3 regions of the Pseudomonas sp. LBUM1668 genome follow, and region 1 is predicted to be linked to each of the others. Evidence: riboswitches for the same ligand, from Rfam matches in the RefSeq annotation. Region 1 holds a riboswitch; each other region holds the start of a gene.
The links. Region 1 has a riboswitch for cobalamin ahead of ACA061_RS12075 (TonB-dependent receptor plug domain-containing protein). Riboswitches for the same ligand answer to the same signal wherever they lie in the genome.

Region 1 (6,432 bases):
GTGATGGGCGCCCAACTGCTTCACCCAACCAGCGGTCTCCGGGCGCGAGGCGGTGCCAATCACCGTGAGTCGGGTCAACTGGCGAGCCAGTTGCACCAGCATCGAACCGACGCCACCTGCCGCGCCGGTGATCAACAGGCATTTGCCCTCCCCGCTGGCCTCGGCGACACCGAGACGGTCGAACAATAATTCCCACGCCGTGATCGACGTTAACGGCAGTGCCGCCGCCTCGGCAGCACTCAACGAACGCGGCTTGTGCCCGACAATCCGCTCATCCACCAAATGCAATTCGCTGTAGCTACCGCTGCGAATAATCGAGCCGGCGTAAAACACTTCGTCGCCCGGTTGAAACAGCGTCACTTGCGAACCGACTTCGCGGACGATGCCAGCCGCATCCCAACCGAGAATTTTCGGTTCTTTGGTGAAAGTGCCTGCGCGCACCTTGGTGTCGACCGGGTTGACTGAAACGGCCCGTACCTCGACCAGCAGATCACGCGGACCGGGCACTGGCGTAGCCATCTCGATGTCTTGCAAGGATTGCGGATCTTCAATGGGCAGGGCGTGTTGTACAAATGTGATGGCTTTCATGGGGGCTCGCTGTCTGAAGGGTTGAAGCATTCACGTGCCACCATCTTCGGCTTCCCACGGAGAAAGAAAAACCTGCAGAATGCGCCAACACTTTCACTACAGAAGAGAAAATGATCCGTATCGATGATCTCGCCCTGTTCACCCGCAGCGCAGCGCTGGGCAGCTTTACCGCCGCGGCGCTGGAGGCCGATTTGTTGCCGGGGCAGGTCGCCGCCGCCATCAAACGCCTGGAGCGCGAACTGGATGTGCGCCTGTTTGCGCGAACCACCCGCAGCCTGCGTTTGACTGCCGAAGGTGAGCAATACCTGCCCACCGCCCACGCCGTGCTCGAAGCCCTGAAGCAAGGCGAGGAAAACCTGCGGGGTGAAAACGCCACGCTGCGCGGCGTGCTGCAAGTCACTGCGCCGTCTGATCTGGGGCGCAATATTCTGCTGCCTTGGTTAACGATGTTCCGTCGTCAGCATCCGGAACTGACACTGCGCCTTGTGCTGTCGGACCAGAAAGCCGATCTGTTTCGCGACCCGGTGGACGTCGCCATTCGATACGGTACCAACGAAGACGCCAACTACGTGGCTCTGCCACTCGCGCCTTGGAATAACCGGGTGCTGGTCGCATCTCCAGCCTATGTGCAACGCCACGGGCAACCGAAAACGCCGGACGACTTGTTGAATCATCCTTGCCTGCTCTACCTGCAGAATGGTCGGGTCTACGACAAATGGTGCCTGGCCGGACAGACGATTCAAGTCTCTGGCCCGCTGTTCAGCGACGACGCCGATGTGGTTCGGCGCTGGGCACTGGACGGTGAAGGTATCGCCAACAAATCCTGGCTGGATGTCAGCGCTGACGTGAGCGCAGGACGCCTGCTTGTGCTGCTGCCGGACTTTGCGGGAGAGGCCTCGCCGTTGAGTCTGGTGTGCCCGCATCGCAAACAAATCTCCCCCGCGGTATCGCAACTGTATGCGTGGTTGAGCAACCAGTTTGCCGCTCTACAGCGGGGCTGAACTGAGCGTCCGATAATAGCTGCGGCGTTGACGAACGGTCATTCGAGTGTTCAGATGCCGTCCAGTTTCAGGTGTCCCATGCCGCCGTGCATGGGGTGAAACGGGAAACCGGTACGTTCTTTTTGAACAAGTCCGGTGCTGCCCCCGCAACGGTATGCGCGTGATGCTTTCGACACACCACTGTGGCCAGACGGCCATGGGAAGGTGAAAGCATCGATACGCGTGAGCCCGGAGACCGGCCCGAAATATCTGTTTGGCAAAATCCTGCGGTGGGCGGGCATGGGCCGGTGTCGGCGTGTGCGCGATGCCTTCTCCTGCATGCTCTTCTGCGAAGATCCTTTCGAGAAGACAATGATTCGACCTTTCAACACCTCTGCTCCATCCCTGTTATTCGGTTGCCTGTTCAGTCCGCTGCTGCTGGCTGACGACGCGCCACTGGAACTCAATCAGCAAATCGTTTCCGCACCGTCGGTGGAGTCCACCACCGTCGCCGACATGGCGCATTACGGCAGCAAAGTGGACATCGTCAGCCGCGAACAGATCGAGCGCGCCGGCCCCGCGGCGGATGTCAGTCGCGTCATGCAGATGTTCATTCCCGGCCTCTACGTCGCCCCGAAAAACGGCCCGTTCGACTACGGTACTTATTCCCTGCTGGGCGGGCGCAACGACGATACGCTGATCCTGCTAGACGGCGTGCGCTTGAACAACCGCTTGTACGGCGGCTTGTACCTGGACACCTTGCCGGCCAACGCCATCGAACGTATCGAGGTGCTCAAGGGTGGGCAGAGCCTGTTGTTCGGCACGCAAGCGGTGTCGGGGGTGATCAACATCGTCACCCGTTCGCCGCAGCGTCGAAAGGCCTCGGGCGAGGTGAACATGGGCCTCGACACCTTCGGCGGCACCACCGGCGATGCCCGGCTCGAGAACATCTTCAGCAACGGTTTCGGCGATCTGGGCTTGCTGGCGTATGTCAGCCACAACGTCTCCGACGGTTACCAGCCGTATCGCAACCGCGACATGAAAAACGTCACCGAGAAAAACCGTGCTTATGAAGTCACCACGTTCGGTGGCAAGGCGATTCAATCGTTTGGCGACGACTCGCGGCTGGAGTTGTTCTACCAATATGCCGACGCCAACCTCGATTTCGCCCGCCCGGTCGATAACCACAAAACCACCAACGACCGCGTGCAACAGATCGCCACAGCGACCTTCGAGCAAAATCTCAATGAACGTCTGAGCTACTTCGTCAAAGGCCATATCAACGATTGGGACACCCGCTACACGCGCATCAATAATGTCGAGGGCGGCGCCACCAAAGCCATCAACCACAACGACTATTGGGGCTTTACCGATTGGGGTGTGCAGGCCGAAGGCAAGGCTGAATCGTCCGGCGGTCATGTGCTGGTGTTCGGCACCGACAACCAATGGTTCAAAGGCCAGGACGATGTGCTGATCATCGACAACGACAAGGCCGAAGCCCACGCGATCTACACCCAGTTGCGTCCGCAAATCGACGCCCTGCCCGACTGGCACCCGAGCGTCGGCTTTCGTCACGAAGCCATGGGCGGCGGCGACAGCGCCACGGTCGGCATGCTCACTTCGCTCTACGATCTCAACGACAACTGGGCACTGCGCGGTCAGTACGGCAGCGCCTACAAACTGCCGAACGCCGAGCAATTGTTCGTCAACGAACCGGGCGACGAGATCGGCAACCGCAACCTTAAACCGGAAAAAAGCCGCAACGCCGAACTGGGCCTCGACTACAAGGGCCTGCTGCTCGATCGCGCGTTCAGTGCCAGCGTCACCGTGTTCAAACGCAAGATCGACGACCTGATCACCCTCGACGATAGCCACTGGGTCAACGGCGAGGGCCAGGTGCGCATGCGCGGTTTCGAGGCTGACGCGAAACTGGCGATCAACGCGCAATGGAGCCTGCAAGCGGACATGACCCGCAACCTCACCGAGTCGCGCAGCGGCGTGACCATCAATGACATCCCGAGCTTCTTCGCCCGTTCGCGCATAGGCTTCGAGTCGGAAAATCGCATGTGGGGTGCCGGCGGCGCGATCCGCTATATCCGCGATGTGACCAGCTCGAAACAGGTCGAGTACGGTCACTATTCAGTGATCGATGCCGATGCTTATCGCTACCTCGACAATGCCCGTCAACACCGCGTCAGCCTGCTGGTAGAGAACCTCTTCGACCGCGATTTCGTCACCAGCCGCGCCAGCAACGTTGACAACCTCGGACGGCCGTTCACCTCAGAAGTACGCTACACGTACCGCTTCTGATGGCTGACTTCAAAACGGTCGACGGCATCGACACGCACCCGGACTGGTCGCACGTTCCCGAACATGCGCGCCACGTGTTCCTCTGCACCGGCCCGCGCTGCACCCAGCGCGGCGCTTTGCAGTTATGGAAAACCCTGCGCCGGCACCTGCTGGCGCACAACCGCATCGAAACCCCGGGCGGCGTGTTGCTGACGCGCACGCATTGTCAGTTCCCGTGCAATCTGGGGCCGATTCTGACGGTGTATCCCGAGACCTGCTGGTATGGCGTGCACAGCGACGCCGACGTGCAACGGCTGGTCGAGGTGCACCTGGTCGGTGGTGAGATGGTCGAGGATTTACTGATCAAGGAGCGCGCATGAGAACGCTTGGGTTATGCCTGATGGCCCTGCTTTGCACATCACCGGCACTCGCTGACAATTATCGAAACTGCGGCGAAACCTGGAGCGCTGCACAATTACCGCCATCGCGCATCATCGCACTCAATCAGCACGCAGCTGATCTGCTGATCGCCCTGGATGCAGGCCCGACGTTAGTTGGCGTTGCCTATCTGGACGACACCCATACCGGGAGTCGAAAGACCGAGTACGCCGGGGTTCCGGTGATCGCGCCGCGCTATCCATCCAGCGAAGTGCTGTACGCGCAGAAACCGGATCTGGTGGTCGGCGGCTTTGCCACGGCGTTCGGCGATGGCGTGACATCACGCTCGGGTCTGGCGCGCAACGGCGTGGCCTCCTATTTACTGGAGTCCGCTTGCGCGGGGCATTCGCTGGATTATTTCGGGCTTGTGCGCAATGACCTGCTGACCCTCGGTGCGCTGCTGCACAAACAGCAAAAAGCGCAGCAACTGAGCGCCGCCATGGACGCCGATCTGGCCCGCGCCCGCGCACTGATCGGCAGCGAAAAACCGCTGTCGGTGTTCTATCTGGACAGCGAGGTCAACGGGCTGGATTCAGAGGGCGGGCGCGGCTTCGTGACCACCCTGCTCGCTGCTGCCGGGGCGCGCAATCTATTCGCCGAGGTCAACCAGTATCGCGTGACCATAGATCGCGAAACCCTGCTGATCAGCGATCCCGACGTCATCTTGCTGGCCGACGCCGAATGGTCGCCGGCCTGGCGCAAACGTCAGCTGCTGCAAAATGATCCGGTGTTATCGCGCTTGCGCGCCGTGCGTGAGAATCGCCTGATCGACATCCCCTTCACCCACCTGCTGCCGACGGTGGGCAGCGGCCGTGTCGCGCTGCACCTGGCGCAGCAATTCCAGGCGCTGCAGAAAAATAAATGAACCCGCCGAACCTCAAGCCACCTAAGAAAGACCATCAGGAGGTAGCCAATGCATATCGAAACCGTGTGGATCGTACTGGCGGCAGTTCTTCTACTGATTGAACTGTGGGCCATCAATCGGGTGCGCAAGAGTGAGGGGAAATCGAACAACAAGGGGGTCTGGATTGTATTGATCGTGTTTGTGCCGCTGTTCGGGCTCATCGCCTGGGCAATCGCCGGCCCTAAACACATCAGCCCGAGCACCGCCGCGCGTCCTGGCCGTTAACCAAAAAGTACCGGCCCTGCTTCACGCATAAAAATCTCGACGGTCTTCGGACCGATCCCGTCAAATTCCGCCAGGTGTTTCTCGAACGCCTGGCGGTCGGCACTCTCGACCACGATATTGCCGACCTTCCCTGCGTATTCATCATTGAGCTTGTGTGCCAACGCCAGAAGGCGCGTAGCGGTGGTTTCGTCGTACCTCACGTAATGCGCTTCGCCAAGCATCACCACCAATTCACGATGGCTGCAGTTCGCCAACTTGCGCGGCGTGTCGCGCTGACGCTTTTCGACGATCACCCGATAGGCTTGCGCAGCAATATCAGCCTGTATGCGTTTGCCCATCAGGAAACTGGCGATCAACCATTTGAACAGCGCCACCTCATCTGCCGCGTCGCCAAAGCTGATCTCCAGATCTTCTGCCGAGATGGTTTTACCCATGAATCCGCCTCACCAAATTGTAAAAAAGAATTTCAAAGGACTGCTGAGGTCTATGCCTTACCTTCCTCAAGAGCTTGTACGAACATGAAATTCGCGTCTTTCTGCCAGGCCCTGTCCAATTGGGCCGGCAGCTCCAAAACCTTCATCGCCGCCATTGTCCTGATCATCATCTGGGCACTTACCGGGCCCTTCTTTCATTACAACGACACCTGGCAATTGATCATCAACACCTCGACCACGATCATCACGTTTCTGATGGTGTTCCTGATCCAAAACACGCAAAACCGCGACAACGATATCTTGCACCTGAAGATCGACGAACTGATTCGCGCCACCAAGGATGCGCAGAACGCCACGCTGGGGCTGGACAAAATGGGCACCCGTGAACTGCGTAAATTGCGCAAGCACTACAGAGCGCTCGGTGAAGCCGATGAGATCGATGTCGAGTCGAAAGTGGAGTGAGCGTCAGACAATGGAGTGCCTGCGCACTCCACTGCCCATGAACAATGACTCAGGTCGCCGGCACTAATGCAGGCGTCTCAAACGTCTCCGCCAACGGCACATCGCTGCCGCC
Region 2 (6,432 bases), 320 kb from region 1:
TTGGCGTTGTACAGCGCCTGATCGGCTACCTCGATCAAACCTTGCAGGTGATCCAGTTCCAGCCCCGTGGCTGTCGCAATCCCGATGCTGACACTGACGCGTCCGAGCGGGCTGGCGTTGTGCGGGATGTTTGCTTGCTGCAAGCGGTCGATGATCAGTTGCGCCACGACTGCGGCACCTTCGATGTCGGTGTCCGGCATGATCACGCCCATCTCTTCACCGCCATATCGAGCCACCAGGTCTGAGGGGCGCCGCACACATTCGTCCAGGATTCTGCCAACGGTTTGCAGACAGGCGTCTCCGGCAACATGTCCGAGTGAGTCGTTGAACAGCTTGAAGTGGTCGATATCGATCATCAGCAATGCCAACGTCGTGCCGTCACGTCGTGCGCGCCGGGCTTCCATGGCGAGGCTTTGATCAAAGCAGCGTCGATTGGCCAGACCGGTCAGGGCGTCTTTCATCGCCAGCAACTCCAGCTGCCGATTGGTTGAGAGCAACTGCTGCTGGGTGCCTCGCAACTGATCTTCGGCTTTGGTACGCCGACGGATATCCAGAATCAGGAACCAGCCAATGAGGCCCGTGAGCCCCAGCAGCCCGGTGACCACCACCGCCGACAACAATGCCTCCGTACGCCACGCGGCGAGGGCTTCGCGCTTGCCGAGTGCGACCGTCGTTATCAACGGCAGCCGGTCACTCTTGCGGAAGGCGTAGAGCCGCTCCACACCATCCAGGCTGGAGGTAAACGACGCGGTGCCGACTGATCGATCCACAAGATACTTGGCATAGATGGGCGATTTGGAAAAGTTGCGGCCCATGTCCTGCTCGCGGAATGGATAACGAACCAGCAACGTACCATCGGTGTAAGACAACCCGATGGCGCCCTCCTGCCCCACGTCGATCTTTCCGAACAACCGAAGAAAGTTTTCGACGCCCAAGGTGACCGCCACCACCCCGGCAAACTCTCCGCGCGCATCATTGAAGCGGCGGCTGACGGTGATCACCCATTCCTGATTCGAACGGCTCTGGATAGGCGGACCGATAAAGGTCTCACGGCTGGGATCGTCTCGATGATGAATGAAATAGGTCCGATCGCTGCTATTCGCCCCGGCCGGAATCGGTCGATTGGAGGACATCAGCCAGCGTCCCTGATTGTCGTAAATCGTGATGCCGCTGAGCTGTGGCATCAATGGTTCCTGGCGGATGATCAATGCACTCAGCCGCTGAATCTGCGCGGGGCCGCTACCTTCTATTTCCAGACGCTCGACAAGCCCGAGTAAAAGCAGCGAGCTCTGGCGGACAATCCCCTCGGAGTAGGTAGACAGCGCCTGGGTCAGGTTCAAGCCGTGGACATCCACTTCCTCCAGTGCCCGATCTCGAGAGGCCAATACTTTCCAGACCGTCAATGACGCCAGAGAGCAACCGATCACGAACAGCAAAAGCACAACCAGGTGCGAATCACGCTTCACGTTATTACCTTAAGGAAAGTCCGGTTTTCCGTTCCCGCGACTATTGGGTCAGGGCAATAGCTGGGGCCATTCGTCCTCTTGTAACGCAAGGATACAAGTTGCGCTGAATCGTTGCAGTAACTGAATAGGTGGCGGAAAAGTGCTTTGCGTAAAAGTATATGAATGGTCTGTTGTTACCACCGCCCTCCTGCTGGCGCTGCCCCACGCCTTGAGCTAGCACGCCCGTTCGCCTCAACCGCCACGATCGGATACCATGCCGCCCGCCGGTTTCCAATTGGGATTAATAGGGAATCCGTGATGCGCCCCGCGCATCAAACGGAACTGCCCCCGCAACTGTAGATGCCGAGCCTGCTTCTGAACTGCCACTGGGATTGCTCCCGGGAAGGCTGAAGCAGGCGACGACGCATCAGTCAGGAGACCTGCCGGCCAAGCAACAATCACTAACCGGCGGGGTGTCCGGGAAGGACATCCTTGTGCGCGCGTCACTTCGGTGATCGGCCTGGCACTGCTTTCAAGGCAGCGTAAGCGATGTGTTTCCAGAACCTGCACCCTGGCTCCGTGTACGGTTCAAATGGAGATTGCATCATGCTGTTGCCTCGTTTTGTCGCCCTCGTCGTTGGCCTGGGTGTTAGCGCCCTCGCCCATGCTGCACCGACGCAGTACCCCCTGACGATTGAAAACTGCGGCAGCACGCTGACGTTCGCGCAGGCCCCGGCGCGCGCGGTGACAATCGGCCAGGCCGGCACGGAAATGCTCTTCGCCCTCGGACTGGGCGAAAAAATCGTCGGCACTTCGCTGTGGTTCAACGATGTGCTGCCTCAATACAAGGCGCAAAACGACAACATCGAGCGCTTGGCCGATAACGAACCGAGTTTCGAATCGGTGATCGCCAAGCGCCCGCAACTGGTGGCTGTGGAGCTGGAATGGATGGTCGGGCCGCAAGGCGCGGTCGGCACCCGCGAACAGTTTCACGAACTGAAGATTCCGACGTATCTGATGCCGTCTGACTGCGAGGCCAAGGACAATCTGGTCGGTGCCGACGGCACGCGTCTGGCGCCGTTTCGCATCGATAGCGTCTATAAAAGCATCACCCAGTTCGGTGAGATTTTTGATGTCCAGGCGCGCGCTCAACAGTTGAACGCAGACCTCAAGGCGAGCCTCGCCAACTCGATTGCCATGGCGAATGACAAGAACTCGAAAGACATCAGCGCACTGGTCTGGTTTTCCAGTGCCAGTCTGGATATCGACCCGTACGTCGCCGGACACAAGGGCGTTCCAGACTTCATGCTCAACACGCTGGGCGTGCGCAACGTCGTGGAGTCCGATGAAGAATGGCCAACTGTCGGCTGGGAAACCATCGCCAAAGCCAACCCGACGTTCCTGGTCATCGCGCGCATGGATCGTCGGCGCTTCCCGGCTGACGACTACCTGAAGAAACTGGAATTCCTGCGCAACGATCCCGTAACCCGCAACATGGACGCGGTGAAAAACAACCGCATCATCATTCTCGACGCCATGGCCATGCAGGCCAGCATGCGCACGTTCGACGGCATCGCCGCACTGGCGAGCGCCATCAACGGCTACGACCTGTCCAAATGACCGCGACGTTGATACGCACCCTGTTGGCACTGGCCATCCTGCTTTTAGCGGTGATTGCCGGTGTGGCCATTGGTGAGACGACCATTGATCCCATCGTGGTGTTTCAGGTGCTGGCCAACAAACTGTGGGCGGCCGGTTATGTGCTTGATCCGATCGACGAAGGCATTGTCTGGAACTATCGCCTGACTCGCGCGCTGGTGGCTGCCGCTTGCGGCGCAGGCCTGGCGACTTGCGGGGTGATTCTGCAATCGCTGCTGCGCAACCCGTTGGCCGATCCGTATCTGCTCGGCATTTCCGCTGGTGCCTCGACGGGCGCGGTGATGGTCGCGTTGCTGGGTTTCGGTGCCGGGGCGATTTCCATGTCAGTTGGTGCGTTTGGCGGCGCTGTTGTGGCGTTCGCCGTGGTGGTTTTGCTCGGCCGCGCCGCTGGCTCACCGGGTAATACCGGCCAGATCATTTTGGCGGGGATCGCCGGTTCGCAACTGTTCAATGCGCTCACGGCATTTCTGATCACCAAGTCGGCCAGCTCCGAACAGGCACGCGGCATCATGTTCTGGATGCTCGGCAATCTCAGCGGCGTGCGCTGGCCATCGGTGTGGCTGGCGGTGCCGGTGGCGGTCATCGGGCTCGTTGTGTGCCTGTGGCATCGGCGTGCGCTGGACGCGTTTACCTTCGGCGTCGACTCAGCGGCATCGCTCGGGATTCCGGTGCGGCGCGTGCAATTGCTGTTGATCAGTTGTGCCGCATTGGTGACGGCTGTGATGGTGTCGATTGTCGGCTCGATTGGTTTCGTGGGTTTGGTGATTCCCCACGCTGTAAGGCTTTTGCTCGGCACTCGACACACGCGTCTGCTGCCCGCGAGTGCACTGGGTGGCGCGGTGTTTTTGATTGCCGCTGATGTGCTGTCGCGCACGCTGATCAAAGGCCAGGTGATCCCGGTCGGCGTGATTACCGCGCTGGTCGGTGCGCCAGTGTTCGCGTTGATCCTGATCGGCCGGAGGAATGCCCGATGAATGCGCTGTCCCCGGTGGTCGGCGAATCGGTGCTGCGTTGCTGCGGCCTCGGCTTTGATATCCGCGATGCGCGGTTGCTGCACGAGATTGATCTGGACATCCGTCGCGGCGAAACCCTTGGCCTTGTCGGCCCCAACGGTTCTGGCAAATCCACTTTGCTGAAATTGCTCTGCGGCGTACGCACGCCCAGTCGTGGCGACATCCATCTCCACGGCCAGCGGTTGAAGACGCTGTCGCGCCGAACCATCGCGCAAACGCTGGCGGTGGTTGAGCAGCAGGCGGACACCCTCGACGCGATCAGCGTGTTTGATGCCGTGGCGCTGGGTCGAACGCCATGGCTGTCGGCGCTCAGTCCGTGGTCTGCCGAGGACGATGGCATTATCGATCAGGCCTTGCGCGATGTTGACGCGACGCATCTGCGCAATCGCTCCTGGCGCAGCCTTTCCGGTGGCGAGCGCCAGCGTGTGCACATCGCGCGCGCCCTCGCCCAGCGCCCGCAAATCCTGCTGCTGGACGAACCCACCAACCACCTGGATATCCAGCATCAACTGTCTATTTTGAATGTGGTTCAAGCGTTGCCGGTGACCACGGTGATTGCCCTGCACGACCTCAATCAAGCACTGACTTGTGATCGATTGGCCGTACTGGAAAAGGGTCGCCTGGTCGCCCTCGGCAAACCACTTGAGGTGTTGACCCCGCAACGCCTGCTCGACACGTTCGGGGTGCATGCCCATTACCTGACCGACCCTTTCGACGGCGCGCAGATCCTGCGATTGCGCTCTTCCTGATCCGTCAGTTCTGAATTCGGCAATCCATATGAGTCGTCTGCCAGACCGGGTCGGGATCGACGTTGATCACCTGAAAACCGCGTTTCAGCCAGAAATTGATCGCACCCGGCAAGAACGGATGCGTGTGCAGGTAGATCACGTCGACTCCGGCGTCTTCGGCTGATGATTTCAACGTCTGGTAAAGCTCACTGGCCAATCCTGAGCGTCTGTACTCGGGAATGACAAACAGCCGCACCACTTCCACGACCTCGAGTTGCTGATAGTCGAGGTGTTCGAAGCGCTGGTCATAGGGTAAATAACCGATCGCGGCGACGATGCGGCCTTCATTACGGGCGACCAGAAAACGTCCGGCGCCACTGATGTAAGTCTCTTCAAAATTCGCCAGATCTGGCGGGGTTCCTGTGGCGCTCAGCTTCGGAAAAAGCTCAGCGCGAGCCTGCATGACGAAGTCGATGACCTCGGCAATCTCTGACCGGGTCACGGCCTCGATGTTGAATGTGGACACATAATCTCCATAGTTGATAACCACTTTACCGATAGTCATCCCCAGATACCGCGCGCAGCCAGGCTTGATCAGCTTCGAGACGCAACACCCGCCACTCTTCGAAAGTGATTTTCCCCAAGCGGTCCAGTTCATCGGCACGGCGGATCAGCTCTTCGTGATAGCCGTCCGGGTTATCCCGACGCAACGTCACATCGTCAAACGCCGCGTGCCAACGATCCAGTGCGGCGAGTTTTTTGACTTCGGTATCGCTCAGCAGATTCTTGTAGGCATTCATGGCACGGATCCCCCGTTGCGAGGCTTTAAACGGTAGTAAGGCCCTCTCAGCAACGGACGCAACACTCAGGCCAGGAGTTCAAACCGGACGATGAGCGACTAGCCCAGCGCCGTGTCGAGAAACATCATTACCCCGAAGCCCAACATGAGCCCAAGCGTCGCCGGTGTTTCATGGCCGTTACGGTGCGTTTCGGGAATCACTTCGTGGGACACCACAAATATCATCGCGCCGGCGGCAAGCCCCAGTGCAATCGGGTAACCCAGCGCGAAGCTACTGGAAATGCCCAGACCGACGACCGCACCGAGTGGCTCCATCAAGCCGGATGCAATGGCGATCATCGCCGCGCGCAGTGCTGAAATACCGGTCACCCGCAAGGCCAGCGCCACCGCCAGACCTTCGGGAATGTCCTGGATGGCAATCGCTGTGGTCAGCGGCAGGCCGACCTGCATATCGCCATTGGCGAAACTGACGCCGATGGCCATGCCTTCCGGCAAGTTGTGCAAGGTAATCGCCAGGACGAACAACCAGACCCGGTTGATGCGCTCGACTTCCGGCCCGCGCCGACCGCTCTCGGCATGTTCGTGAGGGACAAATCGGTCGAGTCCGATCATCAACGCCACCCCCAGTCCCAATCCCAACACGACGATGCCCGCAGCCAGCATCGGGTTGCCGCTAAGCTCTCGAGCGGCTTCGATCCCGGGAAGAATCAATGAAAACGAACTGGCGGCGAGCATCATGCCGGCGGCAAAGCCGAGCATGGTGTCCTGCGTGCGCGCCGAGATGTCGC
Region 3 (6,432 bases), 640 kb from region 1:
AGACCACATCTGACTGACTGCGCTCGCTGCGCCAGGCCAGATCCTTGAAGCTGATCGGGCGGCTGATGATGCGTCCGTCGAGTTCCGGCAAGGCAATGTGCATTGCCAGATCCCGCGGGCCGAGGCCCTGCTCGCTGTCGCGCCAACCGGGCTCGTTGTCCTGAGCGCAGATCGCCTGAATCACCGGGATGTTGCGGCGAAACGGCCGCAAGTGCGGCGCTTCGGGACTCGACTGGGCAAAACCGGTGGTGTTGAGAATCACCCCCGCCTCGACTTCATCCAGCCAATCCTCGACCACCGACAGGCAGCCGGGTTCTTTCAGACTCGCCACCGCTAACGGCAAAGGGTTCAGCCCCGCCGCTTGCAAGCGCTGGCAGAAAACATCGATGAACGCGGTGTTCGCCGCTTGCAAATGCGAGCGGTAAAACAGCACCGCCGCCACCGGTTGATCGGGCCGCCAATCGGCCTGCCAGTCACTCAGTGCGGCGCTGGTTTTGTGCGGATGGTAAATCGCCGTGCGCGGCAGGGTTTGCGGTTCGCCCCACGGGTAATCGCGGGCGAGCCAACGGCTGGCCAGGCAATGAAAGAAATCCACGGCGTTGCCCATGCCGCCCTGACGCAGGAACTGCCAGAGCCGGTCACGATCTTCGGCGTTGACGGTGCTCAGGTCACTGAGTTCCGGATCGGGGCGATCATCACCCGGCACCAGAATCACCTGCACGCCACGCTCGGACAACTCAATCAAACGCTCGATGCCGTAGCGCCAATAAGCGATGCCGCCGTGCAGCGAGATCAGAATGACTTTGGCGTGGCGCAGCACTTCATCGACGTAGAGATCGACCGAAGCGTGATTCTGCACCTGCATGGGATTGGCCAGGCGCAGGCTCGGATAATCCTCGGGCAGTTGCTGCGCAGCTTCGGCGAGCAGCGCCAGGCTGGAATCGCCGCTGCACAGGATTACCAGTTCGGCCGGGGTTTGCCCCAGGTCCGCGATGTTGTCATCCGAGACGAAACCGCCGGGCTGGGTCCTGAGCAGGTGCATGGGTTAAACGCTGAGCGCAGCGCGCAGTTGCGCTTCGAGTTGCGCGGCGTCGAGCTCCTGACCGATCAACACCAGACGCGTGACGCGCGCTTCATCGGCGCCCCACTGACGGTCGAAATGCTTGTCGAAACGCGTGCCCACGCCTTGAATCAGCAAACGCATCGGCTTGTTCGGGATCGCCGCAAAGCCCTTCACACGCAGGATGCCGTGCTTGACCACCAGTTGCGTCAGCGCGTCGAGCAGCAGGCTTTCGTCGGCTTGCGGCAGTTCGATGGAGATCGAATCGAAGGCGTCGTGATCGTGGTCATCGTGATCGTCATCACCGTCGTGGTGATGGTCGTGATGGCTGTGACGGCTGTCTATGTGTTCTTCGGAACCGGCGCCAAGGCCGATCAGCACGTCCAGCGGCACACGACCACTGCTGGCTTCGATGATCTTCACCGCTGGCGGCAGTTCTTCGGCGACTTCAAGACGTACGCGCGCCAGGTCTTCAGGGCTGATCAGGTCAGATTTGTTAAGGATGACGAGGTCGGCGCTGGCCAGTTGGTCGGCGAAGAGCTCGTGCAGCGGCGATTCGTGATCCAGGTTCGGGTCGAGTTTGCGCTGGGCATCGACCTGATCCGGGAACGCGGCGAAGGTGCCAGCGGCCACGGCCGGGCTGTCGACCACGGTGATCACCGCGTCAACCGTGCAAGCGCTGCGGATTTCCGGCCACTGGAAGGCTTGTACCAGCGGTTTTGGCAAGGCCAGGCCAGAGGTTTCAATGAGGATGTGGTCGAGGTCACCGCGACGGGCAACAAGCTCGCGCATTACCGGGAAAAACTCTTCCTGCACCGTGCAGCACAGGCAGCCGTTGGCCAGCTCATAAACGCGGCCCACAGCTTCTTCTTCGGAGCAGCCGATGGTGCATTGCTTGAGGATTTCACCGTCGATGCCCAACTCGCCAAACTCGTTGACGATCACCGCGATACGGCGGCCCTGAGCGTTGTCGAGCATGTGCCGCAGCAATGTGGTTTTGCCCGAGCCGAGGAAGCCGGTGACGATGGTGACAGGGAGTTTGGCCAGTGTTTTCATCGGTATGCCCTTTGGCAAAGTGGCGGGCATACGGGACGAGAACCGGCACCGCGCGTGCGTGCCTGGAGAGTTCGCCACCGGATCACCCCGCCCGGTTGAAATTGAGAATCTGTGACGAGGCAGGTCTCCTGGCTGACGGTGTTCAGGCGCTGGGCCTGGATTCACTGCGCCTTCCCGCGGGCTCTGTGGATTGAGCTTGCAGTGGCGTGGCAGCGAACATCACCGTTCACAGTTGCGGGGGCAGCCGCGGCATTGACCGCGTTCCCTTCTTAGCTTCGGCAATGCCGAAGAACCTCGAAGGCGCAAGGCTACGCATGGTGTGGGGGCGGGTCAATGTTTGGATAGAGGGCATATCCGTTGCTGCGGTGATGGCTACTTAGGGTTCCGCCCTTACGGCGGGTCACCTTTTCCAAACGCCGAAAAGGTAACCCAAAAGGCTTTCCCCCGGCGTACGGCACTTCGCTGAGGCTCAGTGTTCCCTCGCTACGGTGTCCATTCGGGGGCATCGCCTACGGTTTGCTGCGCTGCACCTCCTCTCGATGTATGCGGCTTCGCCGCACGGCGCTACGCGCCTACCCCCCGAATGAACACCTTCGCTCGGCCTGCCGAAGGGGGCTAAGAGCAAGAGCAACATCAAAAGCCAGATCAAAAGCCAGATCAAAAGCCAGATCAAAAGCCAGATCAAAAGCCCCTCACCCTACCCGTCTTCCAGAGGGAGAGGGGACTGATCGAGGTGTTTGGGAGAAGTACACCGACGTGAAACACCGAGTCGAACACCGATTCCGAAAAGCCCAAAAGTCGGCCCCCCCTCTCCCTCGGTAGTGGGCTGGGACGAGGGCAAACCCAACACAAAACCAAAGCCAACCGCACGCTCCTCCCCCACTCAACACAATGAGCGTTAGCTCGAGTGCAGCTTTTGATCTTGATCCGCGGGCGACGTCGGGAGGCTGAGTGGAGGGATTCATCCGGGGAGGACATCGAAAGGAGGTGCAGCGAAGCAAACCGGAATCGATGCCCCGGATGGATTCCGGAGCGAAGGAACCCCGAGCTTTAGCGAGCGGGCCGGACGTAGGAGCAAGCCTTTTTGGTTACTTTTTCGGCGTCTGGAAAAAGTGACCCGCCGTAAGGGCGGAACCATAAGAAGCCACACCCGCAGCAACGGATAAGCCCCCAAAGCAAATTGACTAAAAACCCCACACCATGCTCTCCTACACAACTTGTTACGGGTGCCCTTCACAGGGTGAAACGGGAAACCGGTGAATCATGTGCTTTACTCAGAGCCATGTCAGTCCGGTGCTGCCCCCGCAACGGTAAGCGAGCGAAGCGTCAGATCCACTGTGCCATTGCGGCATGGGAAGGTGACGCTTGCAGGTCGGCCAGACGCCAACCCCTCGTGAGCCCGGAGACCGGCCCGCAACACACAGCGCGCAATTGGCGTGCTGAACATAACAAACCCGCGGTGGGCGGGCGCTGTTTGAACCTCTGCGTGCCCGCGCCGCAGGGGTTTTCATGCGCTCTTGTCCACCCCTGACATTCCAGAGGGACGCGCCATGTCGATCATCACCAGCACCGGCAGTAACACGGACAAAATCTCCAGCACCACCACCCTGAGCCAACGCCTGACCGCCGCTGTTTTCGCGTCGATCCTGGGTGCAAGCCTCGTCTATTTCGCCGGTTTCTCGCACATTGAAGCCGTGCACAATGCGGCTCACGATACCCGCCACAGCGCCGCGTTCCCGTGCCACTGAGACCTGCCGACATGATCAAGCGAATTGCGCAAACCGCAGGTTTCACCGGCCTGCTGGCCGCCCTGCTGCTCACGCTGCTGCAAAGTTTCTGGGTGTCGCCGCTGATTCTTCAAGCCGAAACCTATGAAAAATCCGAGCCTGTTGCCGCGGTTCACGAACACGCCGCCGGCACCGCTGCGCACACCCATGATGCCGAAGCCTGGGAGCCGGAAGACGGCTGGCAGCGCGTGCTTTCGACCACGGGTGGCAATCTGGTGGTGGCCGTGGGTTTTGCCTTGATGCTGGCCGGTCTCTACACCCTGCGCGCGCCGACCAAAACCTCGCAGGGTCTGCTGTGGGGGCTGGCCGGTTACGCGACGTTCGTCCTCGCACCGACCCTGGGCTTGCCGCCTGAACTGCCGGGCACTGCCGCGGCGGATCTGGCTTCGCGGCAGTTGTGGTGGATCAGCACTGCCGCTTCAACCGCTGCCGGTCTGGCGTTGATTGCGTTCAGCCGTCATTGGTTGATGAAAATCCTCGGTGTGGCCATCCTCGCTGTACCGCACGTGATCGGCGCACCGCAACCGGAAGTGCATTCGATGCTCGCGCCAGAAGCACTGGAAGCGCAGTTCAAAATCGCTTCGCAATTGACCAACGTAGCGTTCTGGCTGGCCTTGGGCCTGATCAGCGCCTGGTTGTTCCGCCGCAAGATCGATGGTCAATACCACGCATGACGACTGACAGCGCAGCGCCGACTTTCGTGGTCGGTCTGGGCTGCCAGCGCGGCTGCCCTGCGAGCACGCTGCGCGCGTTACTCGATCAAGCCTTGCAAGCCAATCGCATAGAACTGCATGCCGTGAAGGCTTTGGCCAGTATCGACTTGAAGCGCGATGAACCCGGCTTGCAGGAACTCGCGAATCAACTGGCCCTGCCGCTGCTGTATTTCAGCAGTGAAGAATTGGCCAGCTATGCACAGCGACTCAGCCACCATTCGCAGATTGCCTTCGAGCGCACCGGTTGTTATGGCGTAGCGGAAAGCGCCGCACTGGCACTCGCCGAACAGCTGATTCAGGCACCGGCAAAGCTGCTGATTTCCCGACAAAAATACGCTCAGGCAACGCTGGCATTGGCCGGCGCCGCGTAAATTCCCGATAATCCCCGCCATTCATCATGAGCAATCTTCATCTGAAGCGTTGCCGCGCCTATTTCCCAAGGATTCTACGATGACCGTTTACTTCATCGGCGCCGGCCCCGGCGACCCGGAATTGATCACCGTCAAAGGCCAGCGACTGATACGCAGTTGCCCGGTGATCATCTACGCAGGTTCGCTGGTACCCGCGGCGGTGCTCGAAGGTCATCAGGCAGAGACACTGGTCAACAGCGCTGAATTGCATCTGGAACAGATCATCGAGCTGATCAAAACCGCGCACGCCAAGGGCCAGGATGTGGCGCGGGTGCATTCGGGGGATCCGAGTCTCTATGGCGCGATTGGCGAGCAGATCCGCTATCTGCGTGAACTCGATATCCCGTTTGAAATCATCCCCGGAGTGACGGCGACCGCGGCATGCGCGGCGTTGTTGGGCGCAGAACTCACGCTGCCTGACGTATCGCAAAGCGTGATCCTGACCCGTTATGCCGACAAGACGGCAATGCCCGCCGGCGAAGAGCTGGGCAGTCTGGCGCAGCATGGCGCGACGATGGCGATTCATCTGGGGGTCAATCATCTGGAAAAGATCCTGACTGAACTGCTGCCGCATTACGGCGCGGATTGCCCGATCGCGGTGATTCATCGCGCGACATGGCCGGATCAGGACTGGGTGGTGGGAACGCTGGCGGATATCGCCGAGAAAGTCGCCGCCAAAGGGTTTCGGCGTACGGCGTTGATTCTGGTTGGGCGGGTCTTGGGGAGTGAGGTGTTCAGCGAGTCATCGCTGTACCGCGCCGGGCATGCGCATCTTTACAGACCCTGAAAATCAAAAGATCGCAGCCTTCGGCAGCTCCTACATTGGAATACATTTCCCTGTAGGAGCTGCCGAAGGCTGCGATCTTTTGATCTTGTACTCCAGACAACGCATTCATCACGGGAAAAATGCGTCGTCGCAATCGCAGTGAACGCCGTACTCAGTAGTAGGCGTTTTCTTTCTGCGTATGGTCGGTCACGTCGCGAACACCTTTGAGCTCGGGAATACGCTCAAGCAACGTGCGCTCGATGCCTTCCTTCAGGGTCACGTCTGCCTGGCCGCAGCCTTGGCAACCACCACCGAACTGCAAAACAGCGATGCCGTCTTCAACCACATCGATCAGGCTGACCTGACCGCCGTGGCTGGCCAGCCCCGGGTTGATTTCGGTTTGCAGGTAATAGTTGATGCGCTCGTTGACCGGGCTTTCGGCGTTGACCATCGGTACTTTGGCGTTTGGCGCCTTGATGGTCAGTTGGCCGCCCATGCGGTCGGTGGCGTAATCGACAACGGCGTCATCGAGAAACGCTTCGCTGAACGAATCGATGTAAGCGGTGAAGCTTTTCAGCCCCAGCGCGGTGTCTTCAGGTTTTTCTTCGCCCGGCTTGCAGTAGGCAATGCAGGTTTCGGC

Region 2: it holds a riboswitch for cobalamin, as region 1 does, so the genes downstream of both, ACA061_RS13470 (ABC transporter substrate-binding protein) here and ACA061_RS12075 (TonB-dependent receptor plug domain-containing protein) in region 1, are expected to answer to the same signal.
Region 3: it holds a riboswitch for cobalamin, as region 1 does, so the genes downstream of both, ACA061_RS14810 (CbtB domain-containing protein) here and ACA061_RS12075 (TonB-dependent receptor plug domain-containing protein) in region 1, are expected to answer to the same signal.

What each region holds. Positions count from the first base shown of each region.
Region 1 is NZ_CP166787.1:2,666,167-2,672,598, reverse strand. It holds gene ACA061_RS12085 (zinc-binding alcohol dehydrogenase family protein) at 1-588, opposite strand, end outside; gene ACA061_RS12080 (LysR family transcriptional regulator) at 699-1,589, shown strand; cobalamin riboswitch at 1,642-1,847, shown strand; gene ACA061_RS12075 (TonB-dependent receptor plug domain-containing protein) at 1,941-3,878, shown strand; gene ACA061_RS12070 ((2Fe-2S) ferredoxin domain-containing protein) at 3,878-4,237, shown strand; gene ACA061_RS12065 (ABC transporter substrate-binding protein) at 4,234-5,160, shown strand; gene ACA061_RS12060 (PLDc N-terminal domain-containing protein) at 5,209-5,424, shown strand; gene ACA061_RS12055 (HhH-GDP family DNA glycosylase) at 5,421-5,858, opposite strand; gene ACA061_RS12050 (low affinity iron permease family protein) at 5,943-6,320, shown strand; gene ACA061_RS12045 (zinc-dependent alcohol dehydrogenase) at 6,370-6,432, opposite strand, start outside.
Region 2 is NZ_CP166787.1:2,988,654-2,995,085, reverse strand. It holds gene ACA061_RS13475 (GGDEF domain-containing protein) at 1-1,466, opposite strand, end outside; cobalamin riboswitch at 1,715-1,907, shown strand; gene ACA061_RS13470 (ABC transporter substrate-binding protein) at 2,052-3,065, shown strand; gene ACA061_RS13465 (FecCD family ABC transporter permease) at 3,062-4,078, shown strand; gene ACA061_RS13460 (ABC transporter ATP-binding protein) at 4,075-4,866, shown strand; gene ACA061_RS13455 (GNAT family N-acetyltransferase) at 4,871-5,371, opposite strand; gene ACA061_RS13450 (hypothetical protein) at 5,397-5,645, opposite strand; gene ACA061_RS13445 (ZIP family metal transporter) at 5,744-6,432, opposite strand, start outside.
Region 3 is NZ_CP166787.1:3,306,940-3,313,371, forward strand. It holds gene cobN (cobaltochelatase subunit CobN) at 1-1,042, opposite strand, end outside; gene cobW (cobalamin biosynthesis protein CobW) at 1,046-2,116, opposite strand; cobalamin riboswitch at 2,218-2,428, opposite strand; cobalamin riboswitch at 3,324-3,545, shown strand; gene ACA061_RS14810 (CbtB domain-containing protein) at 3,667-3,864, shown strand; gene ACA061_RS14815 (CbtA family protein) at 3,876-4,577, shown strand; gene ACA061_RS14820 (cobalamin biosynthesis protein) at 4,574-4,987, shown strand; gene cobM (precorrin-4 C(11)-methyltransferase) at 5,067-5,813, shown strand; gene nfuA (Fe-S biogenesis protein NfuA) at 5,965-6,432, opposite strand, start outside.